One region of the Lacticaseibacillus pantheris DSM 15945 genome, then DNA from elsewhere that is predicted to be linked to it. Evidence: predicted binding sites of a transcription regulator. Region 1 holds the regulator's gene; each other region holds the start of a gene.

Region 1 (3,282 bases):
ATCACTACCGCGCGGAGCAAAGTGGCGGGTGTGCCCCCGTTCAAACTGCTGCTCAACGTTACTGCGCAAACGGGCCATGTCGAGCTTGCCCGTTAGTAAATCCAGCGCCTGACCAATTTGTGCCGCTAACGTCGGTTCGTCCAAACCGTAGAATCCCGCCAGCTGCTGTAATGCGTGCTGATTCTGCGCGAGCGCCCCACTTTGGATATTGGTGTTGCCCACGAGGTTAGCCAACAGATCCCAGTCCAACCGCACACCAGCGATTTCCGGACTGCCAGTTCCCGCCGGTATTACCGCGTCTTTGGCCGCACTAACCGCAGCCGGTGGCTGGGTGGCTTGTGCAGCCACTAGGTTAAAGACGTCGCTAAACTGCAGGGACACGTTGTGCATATCCTGTCTCCGCACTGGTGTGAGTTCGAACTCGTGCACCAGCTCTTCATACCGTTCTTCGCCCACCGTATCAAACAGCAGGATGCCCAGTAAATCGTCCGCAAAGAAAGCACCGGGCGTAACTGGTGCGTGCATTTCATACACGTAATGCCGCTGCTGATCGACCTGCGAAAAGGTCTGCACCAGCTGCATAGCCTCTAGCCGCACGCGGGCATCGTAGAGCTCGTCAATGCTTACACCCAGTATCCCCATCAGCCGCGTGTGTGGGTGCCGGTCCTGGGAGAACACGGGGTGCCGGGTACTCTCCGCCCAAAGGCTAGTATACAAAGCCGTAGCAACCGGGCCGATGATTGGCTGGTATAAGTACGTCAACGTCCGTCGGTCAACATCACTGTACTCAGTTGCTTGAGTCGCTAAATAATCATTTTGTGGTTGAAAACTTGCTGGACGTTGCACGAACCCCCGCCTCCTTTGCTTAGCTGTCGCCTAACTGGGCGATGCCTAATTCACGCACCCCCGTGAGGCGCAACAAACTTTGCGACCATAAGCGCGCGGGGCGCAACCGGAGCCATCCCCCGCTTGCGCCCACTATTTCTTATCGCCGTCGTGTTCCTTATCCATCATGCCCTGCAATTCATTCATGAACACGGACATATCCTTAAACTGGCGGTAAACGCTAGCAAACCGGATGTAGGCCACATCGTCGACATCAGCCAGCTTCTGCATCACGAACTCACCAATACTTTGGCTCGAAATTTCGTTCTCACCAATCGCCCGAATCTTGGCCTCAACCTGCTCGACAATCTGCTGCATCTGTTCCATAGTGACCGGCCGCTTCTCCGCCGCACGAATCAAGCCCTTCAGAACCTTCTCGCGACTAAACTCTTCACGCGTACCGTTTTTCTTGATGACTAATAGCGGTGTCTGTTCAACCCGTTCAAAGGTGGTGAACCGGAAACCGCAATTTTCGCATTCACGACGACGACGAATTGCCTCGCCGCCCTCGGTTGGCCGTGAATCCACGACCCGTGAGCTATTTTTATGACAATGTGGACACTGCACGTTCATACCCCCAGGGAATATTCGACCTGTGTTGACGTCACGAACGGCGCCACACGATACCTATTGTCACCATTATACCAAAACTCACAGCTTGTGCGTGTTGAGGATGTGCGCAATAAGCTGCTGAACCTCGACGCGTCGCAATTCGGCGGGAACGTCGGTGTTGATGGCAAAGTCGGCGCGGGCCACTTTCTCGTCTAGTGGCAGTTGTGCGTCAATCCGCGCCAACGCCTCGTTAACGGTCAAGCCATCACGCACAGCCAGGCGTTCCTGTTGCTGCTTCGCTGGCACGGTCACCACCGCCACGCCGTCAAAGTAGTCCTCATACTTCTGTTCATACAGTAAGGGTACGTCAGCAACGACCAAGTCAGCTCCCGTTGCAACCGCCTCCGCTAGTTCCCCCTCAAACCGTTCGCGAATGGCGGGCTGTATAATTGCGTTCAGCTTCGACAAACGCCGTGGGTGCCCAAAAACAACTTTGCCCAACAGGCCGCGATTCAGCGTGCCGTCGCCCTGAATAATCATACTCCCAAATTCGTGCTGGAGCTGCGACAGAATCTTGCTGCCGGGAGCCGCAACCGCCCGCGCGATTACATCTAAATCAATCACGGGGTACCCCGCCGCGCGAAAATCGTTGGCAACTGTCGTCTTACCCGTCGCAATACCGCCAGTAATACCTAACTTATACGTCATGCCCAATTCCTCCACTGACTACTCCGCCTTTGCGGGTGCCACCTGACAATGCGGGCAAAAATGCGTACCCCGACCGCCGACCTTAATTTTGACAATTTTGGTACCACAACGCGGACAAGGCTCACCCTGATGACCGTACACAGCCAGCCGGTCTTGAAAACCGCCGACTTGCCCCGCCGCATCGACGAACGAGTGGACCGTTGTCCCGCGTAACTTGATGGACTCCGCCATAATTTCAATAATGGCGTCATGTAGCCGCGTAACCTCGGCCAAAGTCAACGAATTTGCAGGACGTTCGGGGTGCACCCGGGCCCGCCACAAACTTTCGTCGGCGTAGATGTTCCCCACACCAGCAACCGTGGCCTGGTCAAGTATCACGGACTTAATCGCCTTTTTATGCTTGGCCAGCTTAGCGGCAAAGTCGTCCACGGTAAAATCCGACGCCACGGGTTCAGGACCCATGGACGCTAGACCGCTAATAGCGACGTTTTCGGTGCCGGTACGCACCACGTTCATACGGCCAAATTTACGCGAATCCATGTAGCGTAATTCGGACCCATCGGCAAAGGTGAACCAGACATGCGTCCACCGCTCGTGGGGCATTTCGTGGTCCGTGGCCAACATGTACTTACCTTCCATGCGCAAATGGCTCACTAACGTCCAGTCCCCCGTCAACCGGAGCAATAAATATTTACCACGACGATCCACACGGGTAAAGGTTTCGCCAACCAACCGGGCACGGACTTCATCCAACCCATCGCGTAGGATAGCTTCCCAGTTTGTCCCGATAGCCACGATTTGCTTGCCCTTAATCAATCCTGTTAACGTGCGCCGAACCGTCTCCACTTCTGGTAATTCTGGCATGATTGTATCCCTCTTTCGTTCTGTAGTACGTGCTACTTGGCGTCAAACCACGTCTGCCCGTGATTAGTTTCCACTTTCAGCGGTACGTCCAGCTTGACGGCAGCGTCCATCACGCCTGCAACCACCGTCCGCAAACGGTCCATCTCGCTAGCAGGCGCCTCAAAGATCAGTTCGTCATGCACTTGGAGTAGCATACGGGCCTGCAGGTGTGCCGCACTCACCGCGGCGGGCATCCGTACCATCGCCACTTTGATAATGTCAGCTGCACTACCC
Region 2 (3,282 bases), on a different contig from region 1:
AATCTTTGACGGCTCCTGCACCTGCATAATCTCCGAACACAGGTTACTCATGATGATCTTCCCGTCAATTGGGTTGTCATTGTTCGCCGTGTCCACGTTGACGATGTACGGGTAGCCTGATTCCTGCTGCAGCCGCGAAATTTCGTTCTCCAGGTTGCGGGCCCGAATCTTGTACTTCTTGATGTTTGGGTTGGCCACCAGAGCGTCGTACTCCTTAGTGATGTCAATGTAGGAGAATGGCTTACCGTACTCACGCTCCACCGAGTATGGTGAGAATAAGTACATATCGGCGTCTTCACGCACCAAGTCGTAAAACTTGTCCGGAACAATGACACCCAGGCTCAGGGTCTTAACCCGGTACTTTTCGTCCGCATTTTCCTTCTTGGCACCCAAGAAGTTAATGATATCTGGGTGAAAGACGTTCAGGTAAACCACACCGGCACCCTGCCGTTGACCAAGCTGGTTCGAGTATGAGAACGAGTCTTCCAGCAACTTCATGACTGGCAAGACGCCGCTAGCCGCTCCCTCAATACCTTTGATTGGTGCTCCAGCCTCACGCAGGTTAGACAGCGTCAGACCAACACCACCACCGATACGAGACAACTCAAGCGCGGAATTAATTGCCCGGCCAATTGAGTTCATGTCGTCGGTTACCTGCAATAGGAAACAGGACACCAACTCACCACGACGCGAGCGCCCTGCATTCAGGAAGGATGGCGTTGCTGGCTGGTAGCGCTGGTGGATCATCTCTTCAGCCAAATCGTGCGCCAAGGATTCATTGCCGTCAGCGAAGTACAAGGCGTTAGCAAAGACGCGGTCCTTAAAGTCTTCCAGATACTGCTCACCGTCATTGGTCTTCAAAGCGTACTGTGCATAATATTTGTACGCCGCCATGAAGGACTTAAACTGAAAGTGCTGGTCCTGCAAGTACTGGTACAAATCATCCTTAAACGCGGCGCTGTACTTGTCCAAAAAGGCGGATTCGTAGTAATCGTTAGCGACCAGGTAATCCAACTTTGCGGCCAGTGAATCAAATTGCTTCGTGTTGGGCTGGACGTTTTCAGCCAGGAATGCGGCCAAAGCTTCCTTGTCCTTATTCAGCGGAATTTGTCCGTCAACGGGAATGTTGATTTCGTTATTTAGTTTGTAGTACGAAACGTGCTCTGGAGAGATTGATTTAAGTGACATATTGTACCTACTTTCATGCAATCACCAAGGGGATAAAAAAACAGCTGGCCGTCTTAAACAGCCAACTGCTTTAAAACGTCTGGACGAAAACCAGTGATGGCCTCCATGCCGTCCGCTTCGAGTACCGGCGTCATCTTGAAGCCCTGATTTTTTAAGTAATTAACGTATTCAGGCTCCTCATTGATGTTGTGTTCGGTATAATTGATGTTGTGTTCGTCCAAGAACCGCTTCGTCATACGGCAGCGAGGACAACCATTTTTGGTAAATAAAGTAACATTGCGCATATTCATCAGTCCTTTGATTTCGTAAGTATGTCATTATCATACCCAATCTAGTGTGGAGGGTCAACCACAATACCACATCTTGTGTTCTGTAATTCCTTGAAAAGGCCGGTCCTACGCCATTACCGGCCGCAAAAAATATTTTATCCGACCCACCAACTACCATATATAGGGTCATTCACCCGAAGTTTTTAACATTTACACACAATATCCTGTGTGCTAACCTAAGTCATACCACATTTAGTACGGTGCACAGTACATACAGTAACGTCGTACACCATGACAATTCGCGGCAACACCGCAAGGAGGTTCTTCACTTGACTGATTTAGTAAAGAAGTTCGCTGACGCTGACGACTACCAGGCCGTTAACTGGGACCGCGTCAATGACGCCATCGACAAGGCAACTTGGGAAAAGTTAACCGAACAATTCTGGCTGGACACCCGTATCCCCGTATCCAACGATATGGATGACTGGCGTGAACTTGATACCGACCACCAGTGGGTTGTTGGTCACGTCTTTGGTGGCTTGACCCTGCTGGACACGGTTCAGTCCCAGGACGGTATGCAGGCATTGCGCCGGAACGTGGTGACACCCCACGAAACCGCCGTACTGAACAACATCCAGTTCATGGAATCCGTCCACGCTAAGAGTTACTCCACCATCTTTTCCACCCTCAACACGCCGGACGAAATTGACGAAATTTTCCAGTGGTCGGACACTGAGGACTTCCTGCAGGCCAAGGCCAAGACCATCGTGGACATCTACCGCAATGATCCGGACCCGTTGCACAAAAAGGTGGCCAACGTATTCCTTGAAACCTGCCTCTTCTATAGTGGTTTCTACACGCCGCTGTACTACTTGGGCAACAACAAGTTGAACAACGTCGCCGAAATCATTAAGTTAATCCTCCGCGACGAATCCGTGCATGGCACGTATATTGGTTACAAGTACCAGGTAACGTACGACCAGTTGACTGACGCCCAGAAGCAAGCACAGGACGACTGGGCTTACGACTTGTTGTACAACCTCTTTGATAATGAAACCAACTACGCCAAGCTCGTGTACGACCAGGTCGGCTGGACTGATGAAGTGATGACCTTCGTGCAGTATAACGCCAACAAGGCCCTCATGAACTTGGGTAAGGAACCCATCTTTGAAACGACGGCCAGCGACGTTAACCCCGTCATTATGAACGGGATCAACACCACTACTTCCAACCACGACTTCTTCTCCCAAGTTGGTAACGGCTACCTGCTGGGTCAGGTTGAGGCCATGAATGACGACGATTACCTCATCGGTTTGGATGAGGACGCTCAGGACGACAAGAAAAAAGGTGATCGCTAATGGCAGCACCAATTAACGTTGTTTTTATCAGTATTAGCGGCAACACGCGGGCCTTTACCAAGCTACTGAAACAGCACGCGGTCAAGGCACAGGCCATGGACGCTGACTCCCGGGACGTAAACTTCTACGAGTACACGGAGCAGTTTGACGAGCGGGTGCTGGATGCTGGCCCCTACTTTGTCTTAGTGCCAACCTACCTGGACGGTGGGGACGGGATGCACACGGGCTACCAGGAAACGTTGACGGTGGACCTCCGCGACGAGCTGGATGACGGCAACACGGACAATCTGATTGGGATTGTTGGCAGTGGCAACCGTAACTTCAACGCGCAGTTTGGGTTGACGGCCAAGCACTACGCCAACCGCTACAACAGTCCACTTATTGGTCTTTTCGAACTCCGTGGTAACAAGGAAGAGGCTCGGCGGATTTACGATGCAATGAGCACTACCCTGACGGAATATGAACGG
Region 3 (3,282 bases), on a different contig from region 1:
GGCGGATCGTACGGCGGCTTTATGTCCAACTGGATTGAGACGCATACAGCGCGGTTCCGCGCTGTGGCAACGTGCCGGTCAATTTCGAATTGGGTCAGCATGTTTGGCACGAGTGACATTGGGTGGGACTTCCTGCCCATCAATCTAGACGACCAGTGGGAAAGCGGCCTAGAAAACGCTGACCGCTGGTGGCAGTTTAGCCCGTTGAAATATGTTGACCAGGCGCAGTCGCCCATCCTCATTTTGCACGGTGAGGAGGACCGTCGTTGCCCAATTGAGCAGGGCGAGCAGTTCTACAACGCGCTGAAACTCAAAGGCGTGGAGACGGAGTTTGTCCGGTTCCCGAAGAGTAACCATGAACTATCCCGTTCAGGATTACCGAACCTGCGCATTGAGCGTATGGAAGCCATCATGGAATGGTTCCAGCGTCACGCATAATCATAGTGATCAAAAATCCAGCGTACGGTGTGACCACATAGTGTGGTGACGCCGTGTGCTGGATTTTTTGTTGGTGTAGAAGTAGTAGTAATTCAGTTACTTCACCCAACAAACACACAAAATTGATATCAGTGTGTGTGTTAGGTGAGGCGACGCTGTATTTAGTCCGCCAGGTGGTCAAGCAGCTCCCGGTCGCCATCGCTCAACGTGATGTCGGCGGCCGCGATGTTCTGCACGGCGTGGTCGGGGTTGCTGGTACCCGGAATTGGCAGGATTACGTCGGACCGTTGTAATAACCATGCCAAGGCAATCTGCGCCGGGCTGGCCTGGTACTTGGCCGCGATGGTGGACAGAGTGTCGCCAGCAGTGAGCCTGCCGGTAGCTAACGGGAACCACGGGATAAAGGCAATGTGGTGTTCGTCGGCGTAGTTCAGTACGTCCTCATCCGCACGGTCGATCAGGTTGTACCGGTTCTGGACGGACACGATTGGGGCCACTGCCTGGGCGGTCTTGAGCTGGCCAACTGACACTTGACTCAGACCAATGTGCTTAATCTTGCCTTCCTTTTGCATATCGGCGAGGACGCCCACCTGATCGGCAATGCTGTAGCGACTGTCAATTCGGTGTAGCTGCATGAGGTCGATGTGGTCCAGGCCCAAAGTGAACAGGTTGAGTTCGACCTGTTGGCGCAAGTACGCCGGGTCACCTAGTTCGGTCCACTGACCCGGTCCTTGGCGCGTGAAGCCGACTTTTGTTGCCACCATGACTTTGGCGTCCGGCCGCTGACGCAGCGCCTCGCGGAGGTAAAGGTTGGCGTATAACGGACCGTATGAGTCGGCCGTGTCAATAAAGTTGACACCGTGGTCAATGGCGGTGGTAATTACTTGGCTGGCCCGTTGCGGATCCGCTGCGGGGCCCCACACTCCTTTGCCTGGTAGCTGCATGGTGCCATAACCAAGACGGTTAACCACTAGTTCATCGTCGAAATGAAATTGTTTTTGCATGTTGCTCCTTTGTTAAAACCGGAATTGATTATACGTCTATACTACTACCTTCTAGTAGGTGGAATGCAAGCTAATTGGATGAAATACTTACGAAAAATTAGTTCTGAGGAAATAAATTAGGTAGTGCGGTGGATTATAAGCAAGTGCATCGCCTAGATATGGTTGTAAATATCAGAATTTGTTCGGGAGTCCAATAGTGTTAAATTTTTTTCGCTGCATTTCTATGTCGTTAAACACGCAATTTAACGGTGGGCAACGCTAGCCAAATAGATATTACGGAGCTTGTAGAGTTGTTCAACGCTGTTATCTCAGTTAGGAAAATAATGGTTACGCCAAAAGTCAATAGTCCCATTACGCACAATATGTAGTATATTAATCAGTATAGCAAAACTACATATAGGGGGAACGACAATATGGATGTAGCAACTTCTATTCGCGTCGGATTGACCGACGACTTTGTGGAACAGGTTAAGAATGAGGTGACCCCGCATTGGGGACCATTGGGTTGGGTGACGTACAAGCGCACCTACGCGCGGTGGTTGCCCGAGCAGAATCGTGCGGAGGAGTGGGACGAAACCGTGCGGCGTGTGGTTGAGGGGAACATAAATTTGGACCCACGGCTCCACACCGACAACGTGGATCCTGCCGTCTACGCCGAGCTAACGGAGGAGGCCCAGGACCTATTCCGGTTGGTGTACGGTTTGGCCGCCACGCCGAGTGGGCGGAACTTGTGGATTTCGGGTACGGATTACCAAAAGCGTAATGGTGACGCGTTGAATAACTGCTGGTTTGTCGCCGTGCGGCCACAACCATACGGGCAAAGTCACATTCAGCCGTGGTACGTGGACAACAGTCAGCCAGTACCATCAATGCCGTTTTCATTCCTATTCGACCAATTAATGAAGGGCGGCGGGGTCGGCTTTTCCGTGGCCAAAAAGAACGTCGACCAGATGCCAGCCGTTGACCAGGCGGTTGATTTAACCGTGGTCATTGACAAGCAAAGTGGTGCCTATGACGAATCGCTTGAGGCCGGCGCGGTGGACAAAGCTGCGTGGCTCGCTGCCAACGACATGAACGGGAAGGTCTACTACCAGGTGCCCGACACGCGCGAGGGCTGGGTGGTTGCCAACGCGGCCATGATTGACAGTCACTTCCTGTCCGCTAATCCGTCGGGCAACCATGAAGTGGTGATTGATGTTTCTAATATTCGTCCGCGTGGGGCCAAAATCCACGGCTTTGGCGGGACCGCCTCCGGGCCAGCACCACTCGTCGAGATGATGATTGACATTAATGATGTCATTAACGCCCGCGTGGGGCAGAACCTCACCCCGGTTGATTGTACTGATATGGGCAACTTGATCGGCAAAACGGTGGTGGCTGGTAACGTGCGCCGGTCGGCCGAGATTGCTTTGGGTGGAGCGGACGACCATGACTTCATCACGATGAAGCAGGATAAGGACAAGCTCTACCACCACCGTTGGGCGTCTAACAACAGTGTGCTGGTAGATAGTAACTTTACTGGCTACGAGGAGATTGCCCAGGCCATCGCGCAGAATGGCGAACCGGGGATGGTTAACCTCGAATTGTCGCGCAACTATGGCCGCATGGCGGACGGTCGTCAGGAAGGCATTGACGCGGAGGTTGAGGGGACCAACCCTTGTGGTGAGATTTCGCTAGCCAATGGTGAGCCATGTAACCTCTTTGAAGTTTTCCCGGTGATTGCCGAGGAGCAGGATTGGGATTTACACCGCGCCTTTGAATTGGCGGCCCGTTACGCTAAGCGTGTGACCTTCAGCGATTACGATTGGGAAATTTCCCGCAATGTTATCCACAAGAATCG

Evidence for each region. Region 1 encodes NrdR, which represses ribonucleotide reductase genes. Its sites were predicted from a motif close to ACACNATATATNGTGT; they were not measured.
Region 2: nrdH (glutaredoxin-like protein NrdH) is a predicted target of NrdR. The motif match lies at 1,542-1,557, and genes of this name have one in related genera.
Region 3: nrdJ (ribonucleoside-triphosphate reductase, adenosylcobalamin-dependent) is a predicted target of NrdR. The motif match lies at 1,798-1,813, and genes of this name have one in related genera.

The regions. Positions count from the first base shown of each region.
Region 1 is NZ_BCVS01000074.1:2,622-5,903, reverse strand. It holds gene LPA02S_RS08225 (DnaD domain protein) at 1-846, opposite strand, end outside; gene nrdR (transcriptional regulator NrdR) at 979-1,452, opposite strand; gene coaE (dephospho-CoA kinase) at 1,537-2,145, opposite strand; gene mutM (DNA-formamidopyrimidine glycosylase) at 2,164-3,009, opposite strand; gene polA (DNA polymerase I) at 3,042-3,282, opposite strand, start outside.
Region 2 is NZ_BCVS01000012.1:1,079-4,360, forward strand. It holds gene nrdE (class 1b ribonucleoside-diphosphate reductase subunit alpha) at 1-1,188, opposite strand, end outside; gene nrdH (glutaredoxin-like protein NrdH) at 1,242-1,472, opposite strand; gene nrdF (class 1b ribonucleoside-diphosphate reductase subunit beta) at 1,787-2,815, shown strand; gene LPA02S_RS02595 (class Ib ribonucleoside-diphosphate reductase assembly flavoprotein NrdI) at 2,815-3,282, shown strand, end outside.
Region 3 is NZ_BCVS01000049.1:1,774-5,055, forward strand. It holds gene LPA02S_RS06545 (S9 family peptidase) at 1-438, shown strand, start outside; gene LPA02S_RS06550 (aldo/keto reductase) at 600-1,442, opposite strand; gene nrdJ (ribonucleoside-triphosphate reductase, adenosylcobalamin-dependent) at 1,856-3,282, shown strand, end outside.